Thiosocius teredinicola: one gene and its partners. The protein of the gene in region 1 binds, or shares a complex with, the protein of each later gene. Links are inferred from orthologs where the notes say so. Each region holds a gene or a part of one and is shown in the gene's direction. Other genes may lie near its edges.

What was found.
Region 2: the proteins of tsaD (region 1) and tsaE are in contact, whole or in part, in a crystal structure (PDB 6N9A), measured with the Thermotoga maritima proteins. The link is inferred for Thiosocius teredinicola from one-to-one orthologs. Residues at the interface, in WP_004082750.1 of Thermotoga maritima: Cys10, Asp11, Arg49, His50, Leu82, Gly84, Gly135, Gly136, Glu154, Thr155, Leu156, Asp157, Asp158, Ser159, Glu162, Asp165, Lys166, Arg169, Leu170, Tyr175, Lys213, Thr214, Leu217, Tyr218, Gln221, Arg222, Asn324; in WP_004082108.1 of Thermotoga maritima: Leu37, Gly38, Lys46, Lys57, Val59, Lys60, Ser61, Thr63, Phe64, Thr65, Leu66, Met67, Val69, Pro71, Tyr82, Arg83, Leu84, Asp86, Asp88, Phe89, Asp93, Ile128, Asp130, Glu131, Arg134.
Region 3: the proteins of tsaD (region 1) and tsaB are in contact, whole or in part, in a solved structure (PDB 4WQ4), measured with the Escherichia coli proteins. The link is inferred for Thiosocius teredinicola from one-to-one orthologs.

What each region holds. Positions count from the first base shown.
Region 1 is NZ_CP019936.1:3,908,550-3,915,763, reverse strand. Bases 1-2,759 are described here. They hold tsaD (tRNA (adenosine(37)-N6)-threonylcarbamoyltransferase complex transferase subunit TsaD), read left to right. Parts: upstream 1-742; coding sequence 743-1,777; downstream 1,778-2,759. Other genes in these bases: folB (dihydroneopterin aldolase), read left to right, coding at 2,494-2,759; plsY (glycerol-3-phosphate 1-O-acyltransferase PlsY), read right to left, coding at 1,784-2,380; rpsU (30S ribosomal protein S21), read right to left, coding at 404-619; B1781_RS18540 (GatB/YqeY domain-containing protein), read right to left, coding at 1-386. Outside these bases: more of folB, read left to right, coding at 2,760-2,850; folK (2-amino-4-hydroxy-6-hydroxymethyldihydropteridine diphosphokinase), read left to right, coding at 2,850-3,359; B1781_RS18510 (sensor domain-containing diguanylate cyclase), read left to right, coding at 3,368-4,819; B1781_RS18505 (pteridine reductase), read right to left, coding at 4,835-5,587; B1781_RS18500 (class I SAM-dependent methyltransferase), read left to right, coding at 5,780-6,949; B1781_RS18495 (hypothetical protein), read left to right, coding at 6,963-7,214.
Region 2 is NZ_CP019936.1:3,414,437-3,421,890, reverse strand. Bases 3,892-6,890 are described here. They hold tsaE (tRNA (adenosine(37)-N6)-threonylcarbamoyltransferase complex ATPase subunit type 1 TsaE), read left to right. Parts: upstream 3,892-5,149; coding sequence 5,150-5,632; downstream 5,633-6,890. Other genes in these bases: B1781_RS16150 (N-acetylmuramoyl-L-alanine amidase), read left to right, coding at 5,728-6,890; B1781_RS16160 (NAD(P)H-hydrate dehydratase), read left to right, coding at 3,892-5,153. Also shown: B1781_RS16175 (multiheme c-type cytochrome), read right to left, coding at 1-1,005; B1781_RS16170 (Crp/Fnr family transcriptional regulator), read left to right, coding at 1,343-2,056; tRNA epoxyqueuosine(34) reductase QueG, read right to left, coding at 2,097-3,173; more of B1781_RS16160, read left to right, coding at 3,636-3,891; more of B1781_RS16150, read left to right, coding at 6,891-7,038; B1781_RS16145 (DsrE family protein), read left to right, coding at 7,135-7,454. UniProt on the Escherichia coli protein: Required for the formation of a threonylcarbamoyl group on adenosine at position 37 (t(6)A37) in tRNAs that read codons beginning with adenine.
Region 3 is NZ_CP019936.1:1,261,415-1,264,212, forward strand. It holds tsaB (tRNA (adenosine(37)-N6)-threonylcarbamoyltransferase complex dimerization subunit type 1 TsaB), read left to right. Parts: upstream 1-959; coding sequence 960-1,637; downstream 1,638-2,798. Other genes in the region: B1781_RS06175 (quinone oxidoreductase family protein), read left to right, coding at 1-945; sbcB (exodeoxyribonuclease I), read left to right, coding at 1,705-2,798. UniProt on the Escherichia coli protein: Required for the formation of a threonylcarbamoyl group on adenosine at position 37 (t(6)A37) in tRNAs that read codons beginning with adenine.

The sequences.
Region 1 (7,214 bases):
TGCACCTGGGGTTTGACGATGCCCATGACCTTGCCCATGTCGCGCATGGATTCGGCGCCGGTCTCGGCGATAGCGGCATCGATGATCGAGGCGATTTCCGCCTCGGACAGGGCTTCGGGCATGAAGTCCTGGATGACGTCGATCTCAGCGGCTTCCTGGTCGGCCAGCTCGGTACGGCCGGCGTCGGTGTATTGCTGAATCGAGTCGCGGCGTTGCTTGACCATTTTGTCGAGCACCGCCAGCACCTGTGCGTCGTCGAGCTCGATGCGCTCATCGACCTCGCGCTGTTTTACTGCGGCCAGCATCAACCGGATGACGGCCAAGCGTGGCTTGTCGCCACCTTTCATGGCCGCCTTCATCGCGTCGGTAAGCTGTTGCTTCAGCACAGGGGAAATGCCTGCGATCAGTAAAGGCGTTCGAAGCGGCGGCTGTCGCGGCCAACCTTCTTCTGCCAGCGCTTAACAGCGGCAGCGGCCTTGCGCTTGCGCTCCCAGGTGGGCTTTTCGTAGAACTCGCGGCGACGGACTTCGGCCAGAACACCGGCTTTCTCGCAGGAGCGTTTGAAGCGGCGCATGGCTACTTCGAAGGGTTCGTTTTCTTTGACGCGGACGTGCGGCATTGCTTCCTCGAATCGACAAACAGTTAAAATGGGCTTTTCGCGGACACGGAAAAATCAAGCCGGAGCCCACAAAGGCGCGGAATTTTAAAGCGTCCTCATCACAAATGCAAAGGTTTCAATGAGATGAATGTGCTGGGTATCGAAACCTCGTGCGACGAGACCGGTGTGGCGGTCTACAGCACCGATCAGGGCCTGCTCGACCACGCGGTCTACAGCCAGATCGCGCTGCATGCCGACTACGGCGGCGTGGTGCCGGAGCTGGCCTCGCGCGACCACGTGCGCAAGCTGGCGCCGATGGTGCGCGAGCTGCTCGCCGACCTGGGCCTGTCGGCGCAGGATTTCGGCGGCGTCGCCTATACGGCCGGCCCCGGCCTGGCTGGCGCGCTGCTGGTCGGCGCGGCGTTTGCGCGCAGTCTGGCCTGGGCCTGGCAGGTACCGGCGGTCGGTGTTCACCATATGGAAGGGCACCTGCTGGCGCCGATGCTCGAGCAGGATGTGCCGCAGTTCCCGTTCGTTGCGCTGCTGGTGTCTGGCGGGCATACCCAGCTGGTGCGGGTTGCCGCGGTCGGCGAATACGAGCTGTTGGGCGAGTCGGTGGATGACGCCGCCGGCGAGGCCTTCGACAAAACCGCCAAACTGTTGGGCCTGGGTTATCCGGGTGGCCCTGCGCTTGCCGCGCTGGCCGAGCAGGGTGATCCGGCACGATTTTCGTTCCCACGGCCGATGACCGACCGGCCGGGGCTGGATTTCAGCTTCTCAGGACTCAAGACCTTCGCCCTGACGACCTTGCGACAGCAGGAGGCCGAGGTCCCGTCCGCCGAGCACGGGCAATTGCATGCCGACATCGCACGTGCCTTCGAGGACGCCGTGGTCGACACGCTGGCGATCAAGTGCCGGCGCGCCGTCGAACAGACCGGTAGTAAGGCGCTGGTGATGGCCGGCGGCGTGAGTGCCAACCGACGGTTACGCGATCGTGTCGATCGTTTGATGCAGGACCTCGGCGGCCGCGCCTATTACCCGCGCGCCGAGCTGTGTACCGACAACGGCGCCATGATCGCGTATGCCGGCTGGCAGCGTCTGCGCGCCGGTCAGCACGAGCAGCTGGAGTTCGCGATCCGCCCGCGCTGGCCGATGCAGGATCTGGTCGCCGGGGGGTGAGGTGGCTTAGTCGCCGGACTGTTTCGAGATGCGCCCTTCGCTGCCGTCGAGCAGCTTGCGGATGTTGCTGCGGTGCCGCCAGAACAGCACCACGCTGACGAAGATCTGCATCGCCAGCAGTTCGTTGGATGGCCACAGAAACCACAGGTAGACCGGGGCGAGCGCCATCGAGATCAACGCCGCCAGCGACGACACGTTGGCCACCTTGGCCATGAACAGCCAGGTGGCGCCGACCGCGGCGCCGAAGGCCCAGTAGAGTCCGAACTGCACGCCGAGTGCCGTCGCAACGCCCTTGCCACCGCGGAAGCCGAAGAACACTGGGTATAAATGGCCTAGAAACGCCGCCACTGCGGTTAGCGCAAACACCGATTCGCTGCGATCGAACAGGTGGCAGGCGAGCATCGGAATCACCCCTTTCAGACTGTCGCCGAGCAGCGTTATCGCCGCGGCCTTTTTGCCGCCGATGCGCAGCACGTTGGTCGCGCCGGGGTTGTTCGAGCCCTCGGTACGCGGATCCGGCAGTCCCATCAGGCGACATACGATGATCGCGCTCGAGATCGAGCCGAGCAGGTAGGCGCCAACGATGATGACGGGATCGAGCATGGTCACGTGTGTTTGCCGAATGAGCGCGCATTAGGCGACAGCTGTCTGTCACGGTCAAGGAAACGACCTGATAACATCCCAACCTTCAGACTACATCCGATGCAACTGCCACTATGGATATCGTTTTTCTGCGTGACCTGCGTATAGATACCGTGATCGGCATCTATGGCTGGGAGCGTCGCACCCGCCAGACGCTGATTTTCGATCTCGAAATGAGCGCGGATATCGCGCGGGCAGCCCAAACCGACGACATCAAGGACACGCTGAACTACAAGTCGGTCGCCAAGCGCCTGATCCAGTTCGTCAGCGAGAGTGAGTTCCAGTTGGTCGAAACATTGGCCGAACGCTGCACCGAGATCATCCGCGAAGAGTACGGCGTGCGCTGGGTACGCCTCACGCTCAACAAGAAGGGCGCGGTACGCAGTGCCACCGACGTCGGGGTGATTATCGAGCGTGGAGAACGCTACTAGTGCCGAGAGTGTGGGTCAGCATCGGCAGCAACATCGATCGTGAGAATAACATTCGTGGTGCGCTGACCGAATTGCGGCATAGTTTCGGTGATGTGATCGTGTCTCCGGTGTACGAGACACCTGCGGTTGGTTTTTGCGGCGACGCGTTCTTTAATCTGGTAGTGGGGTTCGACACCGAGCTGCCGCCCGCCAGGCTGCATCAGCTGATGCGCGAGATCGAGGCGCGTCACGGACGCGAACGCAGCAGCCCGAAGTTTTCGTCGCGAACGCTGGATCTGGATCTGCTGACCTATGGCGATGCAGTGACGAACGAGGGCGGCAAGGTGCTGCCGCGCGACGAGATCACGCGCTATGCCTTCGTGCTGGCACCGCTGGTCGATGTGGCGGGTGACGAATTGCATCCCGAACTCAGGGAAACTTATCGCTCCTTATGGGAGCGGATGTCGATGGAAAACAAGGAAGGTTTGCAGCAGCTGGATGATCCAGCATGGCTGTTCAAAACCGGCTAGGAGGCGGATTGAGCCACGATGATGGTGCGGATCGAAAAACGGTCTTGATAACCGGCCTGAATCGGGTCGGGCTTTTTATCGTATTTATCGGCGGATACTACCTGCTCGGTATGGCCGGCTTGCAGTTGCAGTCGGCGCAAACCGGTATCAGCCCCGTGTGGCCGGCATCCGGGTTCGCATTCGCGATGGTGTACTGGTTCGGCTGGTCGCTGCTGGCGGCGATCCTGCCGGCCATGCTGTTGCTCGGCTGGCAACTGGGCGTGCCACTGGAGATTGCGGCGATCTCGGCGGTGGCCAGTATGCTTGAAGCCGGTGTGCCGAATTACCTGATGCGGCGGGTGAACGTCGACCCTGGTCTGCGTCACCTGCGCGATGCGCTGATGTTCGTCGCGGTCGGCCCCGTGCTCGGGCCGGTATTCAGTGCGACCGCCGGCAGCATCGCGTTCGTGCTGCTCGGCGGCAGCGATCTCGACCTGGTGCGTTTGTGGCTGTTGTGGTGGCTGGGCAACAGCGTCGGCATTCTGCTGGTCGGTGGCTTCGGTCTGGTGGCTGTCGCGCGGCGTTCGCTGCGCGTGACCGGCCGGCGATTGATCGAGCTGTTGGCCGGTCTCTCCCTGGTCGTGATCGTCAGCACCTTGGGGTTGCTGCAGGTCGTCGATATCACATCCCCATTGGTGCTGTTTCTGTTGATCCCGGTTTTTGTCCTGATCGCCCAGCGCGGCGATCAGTTGCCGGTGTTGACCCTGGGTATGGCGGCGCTGGTTGTGATCCTGCTGTCGTCCTTGTGGCTGCCACGGGAGAGCCTCGCACAGACCAAGCTGGGTATCATCTATCTGGATATCAGCCTGCTGTGGGTCGTGACCTTCACCGGCATGATCGTCAGCAGTGCCCGCCAGGAGATGAACGCGCGCGAGCACGTTACCTGGCTCGCAAGGCATGATCCGTTGACCCGGCTGGTGAACCGTCATGCGTTCATGGAGCGATTGGAAAAGATCCTGCCACGCGTCAAGCAGAAGCGCGCGTCGTGCATCCTGCTGTTTCTCGACCTCGATCGTTTCAAGGATCTCAATGATGCCGAGGGCCATCGCGCCGGCGATCGCGTTCTGCGCGATGTCGGTGTGTTGCTGAGCGAGGAGGTGCGCGCGGTGGATACCGTCGCGCGGATCGGCGGCGACGAGTTCGCGGTGATCCTCGAAGACTGTCAGCTTCTGGATGCCTGCGCGATTGCCGAAAACATACGCACCGTGGTCGAGCGCTACGAATACACGGGTTCACGCGGACTGCATCGCATCGAGGTGAGTGTCGGGCTGGTCGCTATCTCGCCCGAGCACGGCTCGCCCGAAGACGTGCTGCATGCCGCAGACAGCGCCTGTTACGAGGCCAAGCGCGGTGGCCGTAACCGGGTATGGGTGGGCTCTCAGGACGCTGCAACCGAGCCTCTCGGCGGCACCAAGCGCTGACGTCTCTGCGTGCCGCTATTGCTGCACGCTGCGACCGCCGTCGACGGCGAGAATCTGGCCGGTGATGTAGTGCGGCCCGGTCACCATGAACATGACCGCCTCGGCGATCTGCTCGGCGCCTGCCGGCTCGCCCATTGGGATGCGTTTGAGGATTTCCTGTTTGTCGGCATCGGCGAGGTAGCCTTCCGGCCACAGCGCCGCGCCGGGTGCAATCCCGTTGACCCGCACGTCCGGCGCAAGGTCGCGTGCCAGTGCCTTGACCATCATCGCATTGGCCGCTTTGGCCATGCAGTAGATCGGATGGTCGGCGTTCGGCCGGTCGGCATGGATGTCGACCATATTGACGATGCAGCCGCGCCGCTCGCGCAACGCCTCGGCTGCTGCCTGGGCGAGAAAGAACGGTGCGCGTGCATTGCTGCCGACCAGGTCGTCCCATTGCTCGGGGGTGGCTTCACCGATCGGCGTCGGGTAGTAACTCGAGGCGTTGTTGATCAGGATGTCGAGATGGCCGTTGATGGTCTTGCTCTCTGCAACCAACTTTGCCCAGCTTTGCGGTTCATTGAGATCGCCCTGCGCGACGATCGCGGACCCGGCCCGCACCGCGAGCAGTTCGTCGCGCAGTGCCGCCGCCTTGTCCGCCGAGTTGCGATAGTGGATCACGACATTGGCGCCGGCCGCGTGCAGGTAGCGCGTCGTGGTCGCACCAAGGCGTGCTGCTGCGCCGGTAATCAACGCCGTCTTGCCCTTCAGACTGTCGGAAACCTGCACTCGCTGCCTCCCTTGTGGACCCAAGCGCACACTACACCAGATCGCGCCTGGAACGTCACGCCGCCCGGAATTCGACCGCGTGCCGTGCGCGCTCCTGCGGTTTTTCTTAAACTGCGCGCAGTATCCCGCCACGCAACCCGTATCCATCGCGACAACAAGTTGAGTTGTCGCCTGCTTCAGAGAGCCGACGACTTGCAGTTACCGACGCTGAGCGACGACGAACAATCGGTATTCCAGGCGATGCACGCACATTTGAGTGCGGCGATCGAGACAAACAGCGGCAGCCTGCCGTTCGATCGCTTCATGGAACTTGCGCTCTATGCCCCCGGACTCGGTTACTACGTCAACGGGCGGCAGAAGTTTGGCGAGCAGGGTGACTTCATCACGGCGCCGGAGGCCTCGCCGCTGTTTGCACGCTGCCTGGCGAACCAGGTGGCCGAATGTCTGCACAAGCTCGACGGTGGTGATGTGCTGGAGTTCGGCGCCGGCTCCGGCATCATGGCGGCCGGACTGCTGGCAGCGTTGCAGGATCTGGATTGCCTGCCCAATCGCTACCTGATTCTCGAGTTGAGTGCCGAGCTTCAGCAGCGGCAGCAGGAGACGCTGCAGCGCGAAGTGCCTGAATTGGTGTCACGCGTGCATTGGCTCGACGCGCTGCCGGCCAGCGGCTTCAACGGTGTTGTCATCGGCAATGAGCTGCTCGATGCGATGCCGGTGCATCGTTTCCGCCGACAGGATGACGCATGGCAGGAGTTATCGGTCGTGGTCGATGGCGCCGGCTTTGCGGACGACTGGCATGCGTTGCGCAGCAGCGGTCTTGGCGAAGCCCTGCAGTCGATCTGGCCCGACGGGCAACTGCCGGGCGATGGCTATGAGTCGGAGATCAATCTGCGTCTGCGACCGTGGTTGGATGCCGTCGGGCATCGCATGCAGCGCGGGTATGTGTTGCTGATCGACTATGGTTATACGCGGCACGAGTATTACCATCCGGAACGCAACAAGGGCACCTTGATCTGTCACTACCGACACCGCGCCTACGCCGATCCTTACCTGCTGCCCGGATTGCAGGACATCACCGCGAACGTGGATTTCACGGCGCTGGCACGCGCTGCGCTCGCCACGGGCTTTGACGTCGCCGGCTACACGACCCAGGCGCACTTTTTGATCGATGCGGGTCTGGACCGTCATCTCGGCGCGTCTGATCCGAACGATCTGCAGCGGCATCTGGAGCTGATGCAGGGCGTCAAAAAGCTTACGCTGCCGACGGAGATGGGCGAACGATTTAAAGTCATGGCGCTGGCGCGCGATACCGATAGTCAGTTGCTGGGTTTTCGCACGAGGGATCTGCGTGATCGTTTGTAAACGGGTTTGCTTGATGGTCTTGGTGCTCACGTTGGCGGGCTGCCAGTCGTATTCGGGGCGCGATGAGCCGGTGCGCGGCCGCGGTTTCGAGTTTAGCGACATCGCCAAGGCCGACGTCGACATGGTCGCCGAGGTCAATGTGCGTCACAGCATGAAGTACCTGCGCGAGCTGGCACGCAAGCTGTACGTGCGCAATCCGAATGAATGGCGGCGCGCCGGTCATGCGTCGCCCGCCGCTGCGCTCAAGACCCTGTTCGGCCCGGCG
Region 2 (7,454 bases), 500 kb from region 1 along the record:
ACGGTCTTTCCAGGTCAGCACCTCGACCACCTTGGCACCCTCGGCCCAGTCCGGCGAAGAACCGACCTTCGGCAGTTCCGGATTGTCGCCCGGAATGTCTTTTTCCTGGCCGTTGTCGAGGCGCACCAAGTTGATCTTCTGTGAGATCGGTGGACGCAACGTCCACGAGATGCGGTCACCGACGTTGTGGGTTTTCGGTTGGTCACCGGCGCGGCTCATGTGGCAGGTCGCGCAGGTCGGTGCGGCCGAATAGTCGACACCGGCAACCCACTTGTCGGATTCGAGATTCATCTCGTCGACCTTGGCGCGGTAGATGATGCCGTGCTTCGACTCGTTGTAGACCTCGATCTGCGGATGGTCGGGGCCGACATGGCACTTACCGCAGGTATCCGGCGTACGGGCCTGGGCCTTGGAGAAGCGGTGGCGACCGTGACAGGCGGTGCACGAGCCTTCCGAACCATCCGGGTTCAAACGACCGATGCCGGTGTTCGGCCAGGTCGTCGGGATCGGCTTGCCGTCTTTACCGACCTCGATCTTGGCGCCGTGACATTGCCGACAGCCGGCGTTGACCGCGGCCGGCCCGCCGACCACTTCACCCAGCAGGTTGTCGAGCGATGCGAGGATGCGGCCGGCGTGCGAGTGGTGCGAGCCGTCCATTTCCTCGAATTCGGTGGTGTGGCAGCGCGAGCAGTCTTTCGGACTGACGATGATCGAGATCAGCTGCTTTTTGTGCATGAAGGCGTCTTTGTCGCCTTTCTCGGCCTTGTGGCAATCCAGACAGTTGACGCCTGATTGGCCGTGTTGGCTGTTGTTCCATTCCTGGGTCAGACCAGGGTTCTCGGTCCAGTGACATTCGACACATTCCTGGCCGGCAGGATCCCCCCAGTCCTTGCCGATTTCACCAGCCGGACGCGCGGCAAACACGGTGCCGGCAGCGAGAAGCAGGGTGAAAGTCAGCAGACGACGGACGACGCGGCAGCCAGCCGCGCTCTTCGCTTGGCTCATCGTAGACTCCTCCAAAATGCGGGTCTGGGTTGGGTCAGGTAGGACTACCCTGAACGCTTATTCTTGGTTTCTACAGGCGAACACTGCGCGGCTTTCGGCTGTACGGCGACAAAATACCCACTTCTCTTGTGGGTAAACCTTGAGGCGCCTCAAGAATTGAATTCGGAAGCGGGTGATTACCGGCAATCTCGCACAGCATTGATCTGCATCAAGAACGGTCGGCGGTGTCACTGGATTTAAGTCAAGGTGCCGCTTTTTGGCGTTATTGATAATTCTCAATAGGCAGGTAGCGAGCGGGGAGCAGGAGGCCCGTCGCTTCGAATCTTCAGGAGCATCAATGCATTCCACCGGAGTTCCCATCGACGTCGACATGATGGAAGGCCTTACCTTGTTCAACGGTCTGGGGCGGGAGCGTGTCGAGGCGCTGGCCGATGGTGGTTGGACCGTCGAGCATGCCCGATCGGTTCGCGTGATCGGTCGCGGCGATCATATCGATGGCCTGTACGGCGTGTTTGACGGCCGCTTGAAGCTTTATATGTTGTCGTGCAACGGCGACGAGCGTGTGCTGCGCGTACTGCGCCCGGGCGACACCTTTGGCGAGGCGATCATGTTCAACGCGATCCCGAGCCCGGTGTATGTCGAAACCCTGTCACCGGCGCGTCTCGGCTACTTTCCGCGTGAACTCATCAACGAGGCGTTGGCCAGCGACCCGGAATTCACCAACTCCATGCTGCGCGGCATGAGCGTGATGATGCGCGAACTGATCCAGGACCTTGAAACCTGCTGTATGCAGACAGCGATGCAGCGCACCGTGTCTTACCTGCTGCGCGAGGCCTCGGCAGCGCCTTCGCCGAACCTCGAAGTGAACCTGCCGGCCCCCAAGGCGGTTGTCGCCAGCACCTTGAACATCTCGGCGGAAACTTTTTCGCGCGAGCTGCATCGCCTGCAGGGCGAAGGCTTTATCGAAATCAATCGTCGTACCATCTATCTGCGTGATCCAGAGGCGCTGCAGACTATGGTGGACGGCTTGTCGCCTGAAACTTCGCACTGAACAACGAGCAGTGTTGTTCGATCGAAAGCACAAGGTGCAATCACGCTGATCGTTTTGCCCGCTGTTGATCGAGCGCCCAGCGCAGGTGTTCGCAGACCATCGGCTGCGTTTCGTATTCCAACCGACGTTCGAGCGCGCTGACGATTCCCGGGTCGAAGTCGGCGTTGCCGAGTGCGACGGCGATATTGCGTGACCAGCGGTGATACCCGATGCGACGGATGGCGGAGCCCTCCGTATGGCGCATGAACGCAGCTTCGTCCCACGCGAACAATGTCAGCAGGTCGGTACGATCCAGTCCGTGGCGCGGGCGAAAATCGCCTTCGTCGGTAGGTGAGGCGAAGCGATTCCATGGACAGACCTGCTGACAGTCGTCACAGCCATAGATTCGATTGCCGATGCCGCGGCGCAGCGCCAGGGGGATCGCGCCGTCGAGTTCGATCGTCAGGTACGAAATACAACGGCGGGCATCGACCTGGTACGGCGCCACGATTGCCTGGGTGGGACACACGTCGATACAGGCCTGACAGGTGCCGCAGTGTGCTTCGCCTGCCGCATCTGTCGGCAGCGGCAGGTCGGTATACAACTCGCCGAGAAAAAACCAAGAGCCGGCATCGCGATTGATCAGGTTGCTGTGTTTGCCGATCCAGCCGAGTCCGGCTTTCTCCGCCAGCGCTTTTTCCATAACCGGCGCGGAGTCCACGAATGCGCGATAACCGAAGGGGCCGACGTGCGCTTCGATCTTGTGCGCAAGCTTTTGCAGGCGATTGCGCAACACCTTGTGGTAATCGCGACCCAGTGCATAGCGCGAGATGAATGCTTGCACCGGGTCGTCGAGAATCGCACGTGGATCGGGTTCGTTCGGCAGGTAATCCATGCGTACAGAAATCACCCGCATCGTTCCCGGTACCAGCTCTGCTGGTCGGATTCGCTTGCTGCCGTGGCGCTGCATGTAGTCCATGTCGCCGTGAAAACCGTTCGCCAGCCATCTGTGCAGGTGACCTTCCGCCTCATCGAGATGGGTGTCGGTGATGCCGACCTGTTGGAAGCCAAGTTCCTTGCCCCACTGTTTGATTTGCGTCGCCAACGCCGGCAGATCGATGTCGCTGCATTCGGTCATAACTTCACCGGGCCGATACGCCGCCGGCGGTTGCCGTTGCGATAGGTGGGCAGCAGCCGATCATGTGGCGGCGGATGACAACAGTTCCAGATAAATGCCGCACTGAGCCGGATGTCCTGTCGTAGCTATCGCTGCTTTCACCAACGATGACGGTATCAACGCCCGCGAGGCCGCTGCGCTTGGCCCGATCTTCTCGAGGCATATCGTTGCTCCGTCGTGTGAAGTTCACTGACCGCCACGCAGGGCGGAAGTCGCATTGTAGCGTCGCTCGCCCCATACCGCCGGTCCGTGGCCGGCGTTTGGAGCGCCAAGCGTGACGCGCGGGCAGTACGACGCCAAACGATCGCCTATAGGGTGGGCTGCGCTTGGCCCTTAGCGCGCCGGAAATTGTTGAATTTGCGCTCTGCCTGGGGTCTTATCGCGCTTTAATAACTATTATTCCGACGAACGGTGCCGTTGCTTATGACCTTTCGTACCCTTCCGCCAACCGATGAACTGCCGCGCGCCCTGTACACGGCCGAACAGGTGCGGGGTTTCGATCGCATCGCGATCGAGCAGTTCGATATACCCGGCGAGACGCTGATGGAGCGCGCCGGTGCGGCCGCCTTTGAACTGCTGCGCAAGAAGTGGCCCGATGCGAAACGCATCGCGATTCTGGTTGGCACCGGCAACAATGGTGGCGACGGTTTCGTCGTTGCGCGGCTGGCCAAGAAGGCCGGCCTCCAGGTTCAGGTACTGCAGCTCGGTGACCCGGCGCGCCTGCAGGGGGATGCGCTGACCAACGCCAAGCGTTGGGAAGAGCTCGACGGCGATTGGCAGGCCTACGCAATGATCTCGCCCGACGTCGATGTGATCGTCGATGCCATGTTCGGCACGGGTCTCGAGCGCCCGGTGGCCGGGCGTTGGGCCGAAGCCATCGAGACCATCAACAGTCATCGTTCGCCGTGTCTGGCCATCGATATCCCGTCGGGCCTGCATTCGGATAGCGGCATGGTAATGGGCACCGCGGTGCGTGCTGCGGCAACGATCAGCTTCATCGGCCTCAAGCTGGGCTTGTTCAGTGGCGACGGCCCCGATCACGTGGGCGACGTCGTGTTCGCCGGTCTGGACGTGCCGGCCAAGGTATTTGCCACCAGCGTGCTGACGGCACGCCGCGTCGACTGGCCGAAACTCGGCGCGCTGCTGCCGCCGCGTCGCCACAACGTACACAAAGGTAATTTCGGCCATGTGCTGATCATCGGCGGCAATCGCGGCATGGGCGGCGCCGCGCGGATGGCGGCCGAAGCGGCGCTGCGCGTCGGCAGCGGCCTGGTCAGCCTGGCGACCCGTCCGGAACACGTCGGGGCGGTGCTGGCGGCGCGCCCCGAGATCATGGTCAACGGTGTCGAAGGTTCCGTGGGTGTGTTGCCGTTGCTGCGTCAGGCAGACGTGATTGCGATCGGACCGGGCCTGGGGCGCGACGACTGGGCCCAGGCACTGTGGCGCGCCGCGCTCGATTCCGACCGTCCTTTGGTCGTCGATGCCGATGCCTTGCACCTGCTGGCCGCCAAGCCGCGTCGGCGTAACGATTGGGTGCTGACGCCGCATCCGGGGGAGGCGGCAGCGCTGCTGGGTATGCGAACCGCGGACGTCAATGCCGCGCGCCTGCATGCGGTCGATCAAATGCAGCAGCGCTTCGGCGGCAGCGTAGTGCTCAAGGGGGTCGGCAGCCTGATCGCGAGCGAAGGTGCGGCGCCGCCGGCGTTGTGCAGCGACGGTAACCCGGGGATGGCCAGTGGCGGTATGGGCGATGTGCTGACCGGCGTCATCGCCGGCCTGCTCGCGCAAGGGCTTTCGGTGCGCGATGCGGCCGAAGCCGGGGTGTGCGTGCATGCCGCGGCAGCCGACTGGACGGCCGGCGTGGCCGGTGAGCGAGGCTTGCTGGCGACCGATCTTTTCGAACCGCTGCGCGTGCTGATCAACGATCGGTGGCGTTCTTGACGGGGCGAACGTTCCATCCGCAAGACGAGATCTCACAGGAGGCCGTCGGCGCGGCGCTTGCCAGGTCTTGGCGAGACGAGCGGGTTCTGATCTATCTCTCAGGCGATCTGGGCGCCGGCAAAACCACGCTGACGCGCGGTTTCGTGCGTGGTTTGGGCCTAAAGGGTGCGGTTAAAAGTCCGACATACACTCTGATCGAGCCGTATGACATTGATGGAAAAAAGGTTTATCACCTCGACCTGTACCGCTTGGGCGACCCGGGTGAACTCGAATATCTGGGGCTGCGCGAGTTGCTGGAAGAGCCGGCAGCCGTGCTGATCGAATGGCCCGAGCGGGGAAGCGGCTGGTTGCCGCCGGCCGATCTCGACGTGCGGATCGCCCATGAAGCTCAGGGGCGGGCTATCACGATTGAGGCGCGCAGCGAGACCGGCGAGCAGATGCTGTCGAGGCTAGCGGATATACCTATGGAAGCGCTCTAGAAAGTTCTCATATCTGACAGATTTAACTAGGAAAATCAGATTTGATATGCTAGCTTGAGTGCATCGGCTCAGGGCAGTCCGGACCTCTGAACCCCATGAAGAAGCTACTGACTTTTCTGACACTGCTGTTATTCGCCCCCTCGCTGCTTGCCACGCAAGTGGCCGGCGTGCGCCTGTGGACGGCACCCGACCACACCCGCCTGGTGTTCGACACCAGCAGCCGTGCGGTGCACAAGGTATTCGCGCTCAAAGACCCCGACCGCCTGGTGATCGATTTCGCCGATGCGGCGCTGGCGGATGATTTTTCGGTCAACGAGGTCAAAGACAAGCACCTCGACGGCATGCGACACGCGGCCCGTCCTGACGGCAGCCTGCGTGTGGTGCTCGACCTCAAGCAGGCGGTGCGGCCGAAAACCTTCCTGCTCAAACCAAACGATACCTACGGCCACCGGCTGGTGGTCGACCTGTACCCCTCGGATGCCGGTGCTGCCGCTGAGCCACGTGTCGCCAAGACGACCAAGGACATCGGCCGCGGACGCGACATCGTCGTCGCGATCGACGCCGGCCACGGTGGCGAAGATCCCGGGGCGGCAGGCCGCAAATACAGCACCAAGGAAAAGAAGGTCACGCTCGAGATCGCCAAGCGGCTGAAGAAGCTGATCGATTCGCAGCCCGGCATGAAGGGCGAGCTGACGCGCACCGGCGACTACTACGTCGGTCTGCGCCAGCGTATGGTGCTGGCGCGCGAGATGCGCGCCGATCTGTTCGTGTCGATCCACGCCGATGCATTCCGCGACAAGCGCGTGCGGGGCTCGTCGGTATACGTTTTGTCGAACCGTGGCGCATCGTCTGAGGCCGCGCGCTGGCTGGCAGAAAAAGAGAACTCTTCCGACCTGGTCGGGGGTGTCAGCCTCGAAGACAAGGATCCGGTATTGGCGTCGGTGTTGCTCGACCTGTCTCAATCGGCGACGCGTCATGCCAGCCTGAGTGCGGCGTCGAAGGTGTATGCGCAGCTGCGTGCGATGGGCAAGGTGCATGGTCGGCGGGTGCAGCAGGCCGGCTTCATGGTGCTGAAGTCGCCCGATATCCCGTCGATGCTGGTCGAAACGGGCTTTATCTCCAACCCGACCGAAGAGACCAATCTGCGCGATCCGAAGCATCAGGAGCGCATCGCCAAGGCTGTCCTCAAGGGGGTGCAGACGTTTTTCGACGAAGCGCCGCCACCCGGAACGCTGCTGGCGGAACGTCAGAACAAGTCGCTCAAGCACGTGATCGAGCGCGGCGACACCCTGTCGCAGATCGCCAGTCGCTACCAGGTCAGCCTGAGCTCGCTGCGGCGAGAGAACGACCTGCGCAACGACAATCACATCCAGGTCGGTCAGGTTCTGGTGATCCCGGGCACCTGATCTCTCACAACTCGGGAATAACGTCTCGGGAACCGCGTCTATTTAGGGGCAAGCGGGGATTACACCCGCATAACCTCAAAAGAGATGGAGATAAAAATGCGGTTCCTACTGTTCCCACTGCTGATGTTGGTGGCGGCCAGCGCGTACGCGGCTGACGCCCATCGTATCGTTCTGCACGTCGACGAAGCCGACGCAGCACGCCAAAACCTGGTCCTCAACAACGCCTCAAATATCAATAAGTACTATCTGGACAAGGGCGAAGAGGTCGAAGTCGAGATTGTTGCCTACGGTCCGGGACTGACCATGCTGGTGCCCGGCAAGTCGCCGGTCGGCGATCGAGTCACCTCGATCAAGCAGAATTACGACAACGTCAGTTTCAAAGCGTGCTCCAACACGCTGGCCAAGATGTCGGCCAA
Region 3 (2,798 bases), 2.7 Mb from region 1 along the record:
GGCAATGCCGACGTGTTGCGCTGGGAACCGATCGAGGTCGGCGAACCCGGCGTGGGCGAGGTGCGCTTGAAACAGACCGCCTGCGGCCTGAACTTTATCGACGTGTACCAGCGTGACGGTCTTTATCCGGTCGGCGATCTGCCGGCGGTGCTCGGCATGGAGGCGGCGGGCGTGATCGAGGCGGTCGGCGAAGGCGTTGTCGGCTTGGCGGTCGGTGATCGTGTTGCCTACCCGATGTGCCTGGGTGCCTATGCCGAGGTGCGTCTGATTGCCGCTGACAAGCTCGTCACGCTGCCGGAGAGCGTCAGCGAGCAGCAGGCCGCGGCGATCATGCTCAAAGGGCTTACCGCGCATTACCTGCTGTTTCGCTCTTACCCGGTGCAGCCGGGTGATGCGATCCTGGTCTATGCGGCGGCGGGTGGTGTCGGTTTACTGCTCAGTCAATGGGCCAAGCACCTTGGGGCAAGCGTGATCGGCTGTGTCGGCTCGGAAGAAAAGGCCGAGTTGGCCCGGGCAAACGGTTGCGATGAGGTGATCATGTACCGCAGCGAGAACATCCCGCAGCGCGTGCGCGAACTGACGGACGGCGAAGGCGTGGCGGCCGCCTACGATTCGGTGGGCAAGGCAACCTTCATGGATTCGCTCGATTCATTGCGCCCCTTCGGCGTGATGGTCAGCTACGGCAATGCCTCCGGTCCGGTCGAACCGTTCAGCCCGGCTATCCTGGCACCCAAGGGCTCGCTGTATGTCACGCGCCCGACGCTGGCCACCCATATCGCGACGCGCGAACTGCTCGACGAGGGTGCCAACCGTCTGCTCGGTGCGGTGACCGATGGTCTGCTGCACATCCAGATCAACCAACAGTACCCGCTGGCCGAGGCCGCCCAGGCGCATCGCGACCTCGAGGCGCGCAAGACAACCGGATCGACCGTGCTGACGGTCTGAGCCGAGACAGTGTAATGAAACTCCTCGCTATCGATACCACCGAAGACGCCTGCTCTGCTGCCCTGTCGATCGACGGCATGGTCGACGAACGTTTCGAGATCGTGCCGCGACGACACAGCGAGCATATCCTGCCGATGATGGAGGCCCTGTTGGCCGACGCGCAGTTGACGTTGCGCGATCTCGATGCGCTGGCGTATGCGCGCGGACCTGGCTCATTCACCGGTGTGCGGATCGCGGCATCGATCATCCAGGGTTCGGCGATGGGTGCTGATCTGCCGGTGGTGCCGGTATCGAGTCTGCGGGCACTTGCCCAGGGTGCGAATCGCACAGACGGAGCGGCGGCGGTACTCAGCGCCCTCGATGCACGCATGAACGAAGTCTATTGGGGCGCCTATCGGTTGGATGCTGAAGGCATCATGCAGCTCTCGGGCGAAGAAATGGTATGCGCCGCGCAGGATGTGATCGTACCCGGCGGTGATGGCTGGTTCGGCGCGGGCAGCGGTTGGGGGCCTTACTCGGCGGCTTTGGGCGCACGCGCCGGCGTGGAGCAATTCAATAGTGAACTGTCGGTGCATGCCGCGGATGTGGTGCGCATTGCTGTGGCAAAGTTCATCGAAGGCGGCGCCGTTGCGGCCGAAGCCGCGGTGCCTGTCTATCTGCGTGACCAGGTTGCCTGGGCAAAGCAGCGCTGATTACCTGAGCGCAGCCCATAGGCGTGGCGCTTGAACATCTGATACTCACGACTCCGATCAACGATTCATGTCCGAACCACGCAGCTTTTACTGGCACGACTACGAAACCTGGGGAGCGCAACCGGCAGTCGACCGCCCGGCGCAGTTCGCCGGCTTGCGCACCGATCTGGATTTCAATCCGATCGGCGAGCCGCTGGTGGTGTATGCACGACCGGCCGATGATTTTCTGCCGCATCCCGAGGCCTGCCTGATTACCGGGATTACGCCGCAGGAAGCACGCGAGAAAGGCGCGCCCGAGGCCGACTTCTTTCGTTTCATCCACGATGAGTTGTCGCAACCGGGCACCTGCGCACTTGGCTACAACACCCTGCGTTTCGATGACGAGGTGACGCGCTACGGTTTCTACCGCAACTTTTTCGATCCCTATGCACGCGAATGGAAGAACGGCAACTCGCGTTGGGACATGATCGACGTGGTGCGCCTGACGCATGCGCTGCGACCGCAAGGCATCGAGTGGCCGGAGCGCGAACCGGGTGTGGCCAGCTTCCGGCTCGAGGACCTGACGGCGGCGAACGGCATCGAACACGCAGGCGCGCACGATGCGCTGGTCGATGTGAAAGCGACCATTGCGCTCGCCAAGCTGGTGCGCGAACGCCAACCCAAGCTGTTTCAATTCGCGCTCGGCAACCGCGACAAACACAAGCTGGCGACGCAGCTCAATGTGCGCGCCCGCCAGCCGGTGTTGCACGTATCGGCGCGCTACCCGGCAAGGCGCGGTTGTATTGCGGCTGTCGTGCCGCTGGCGATGCACCCGACCAATCGCAATGGTGTGATCGTCTACGATCTGCGCACCGATCCGACGCCACTGTTGGCGATGTCGGCCGAAGAGATCCGCACCCGGCTGTATACCGCGACGGCGGATCTGCCCGATGGTGCTGAACGCATACCGTTGAAGGTCGTCCATATCAATCGTGCACCGGTGGTCGTGCCGATGGGTACGCTGACTGAAGACGCTCGGGAGCGTTGGCAGATGGATGCGACTGCCGAGCAGCGGCACCTCGATGCATTGAACGGCGCTGCCGGGCTCGACGCCAAACTCGCCGAGGTGTTTTCGTCCGAAGGGCGTTTCCCGCCGCAGGCCGATCCCGACCGCGATCTGTA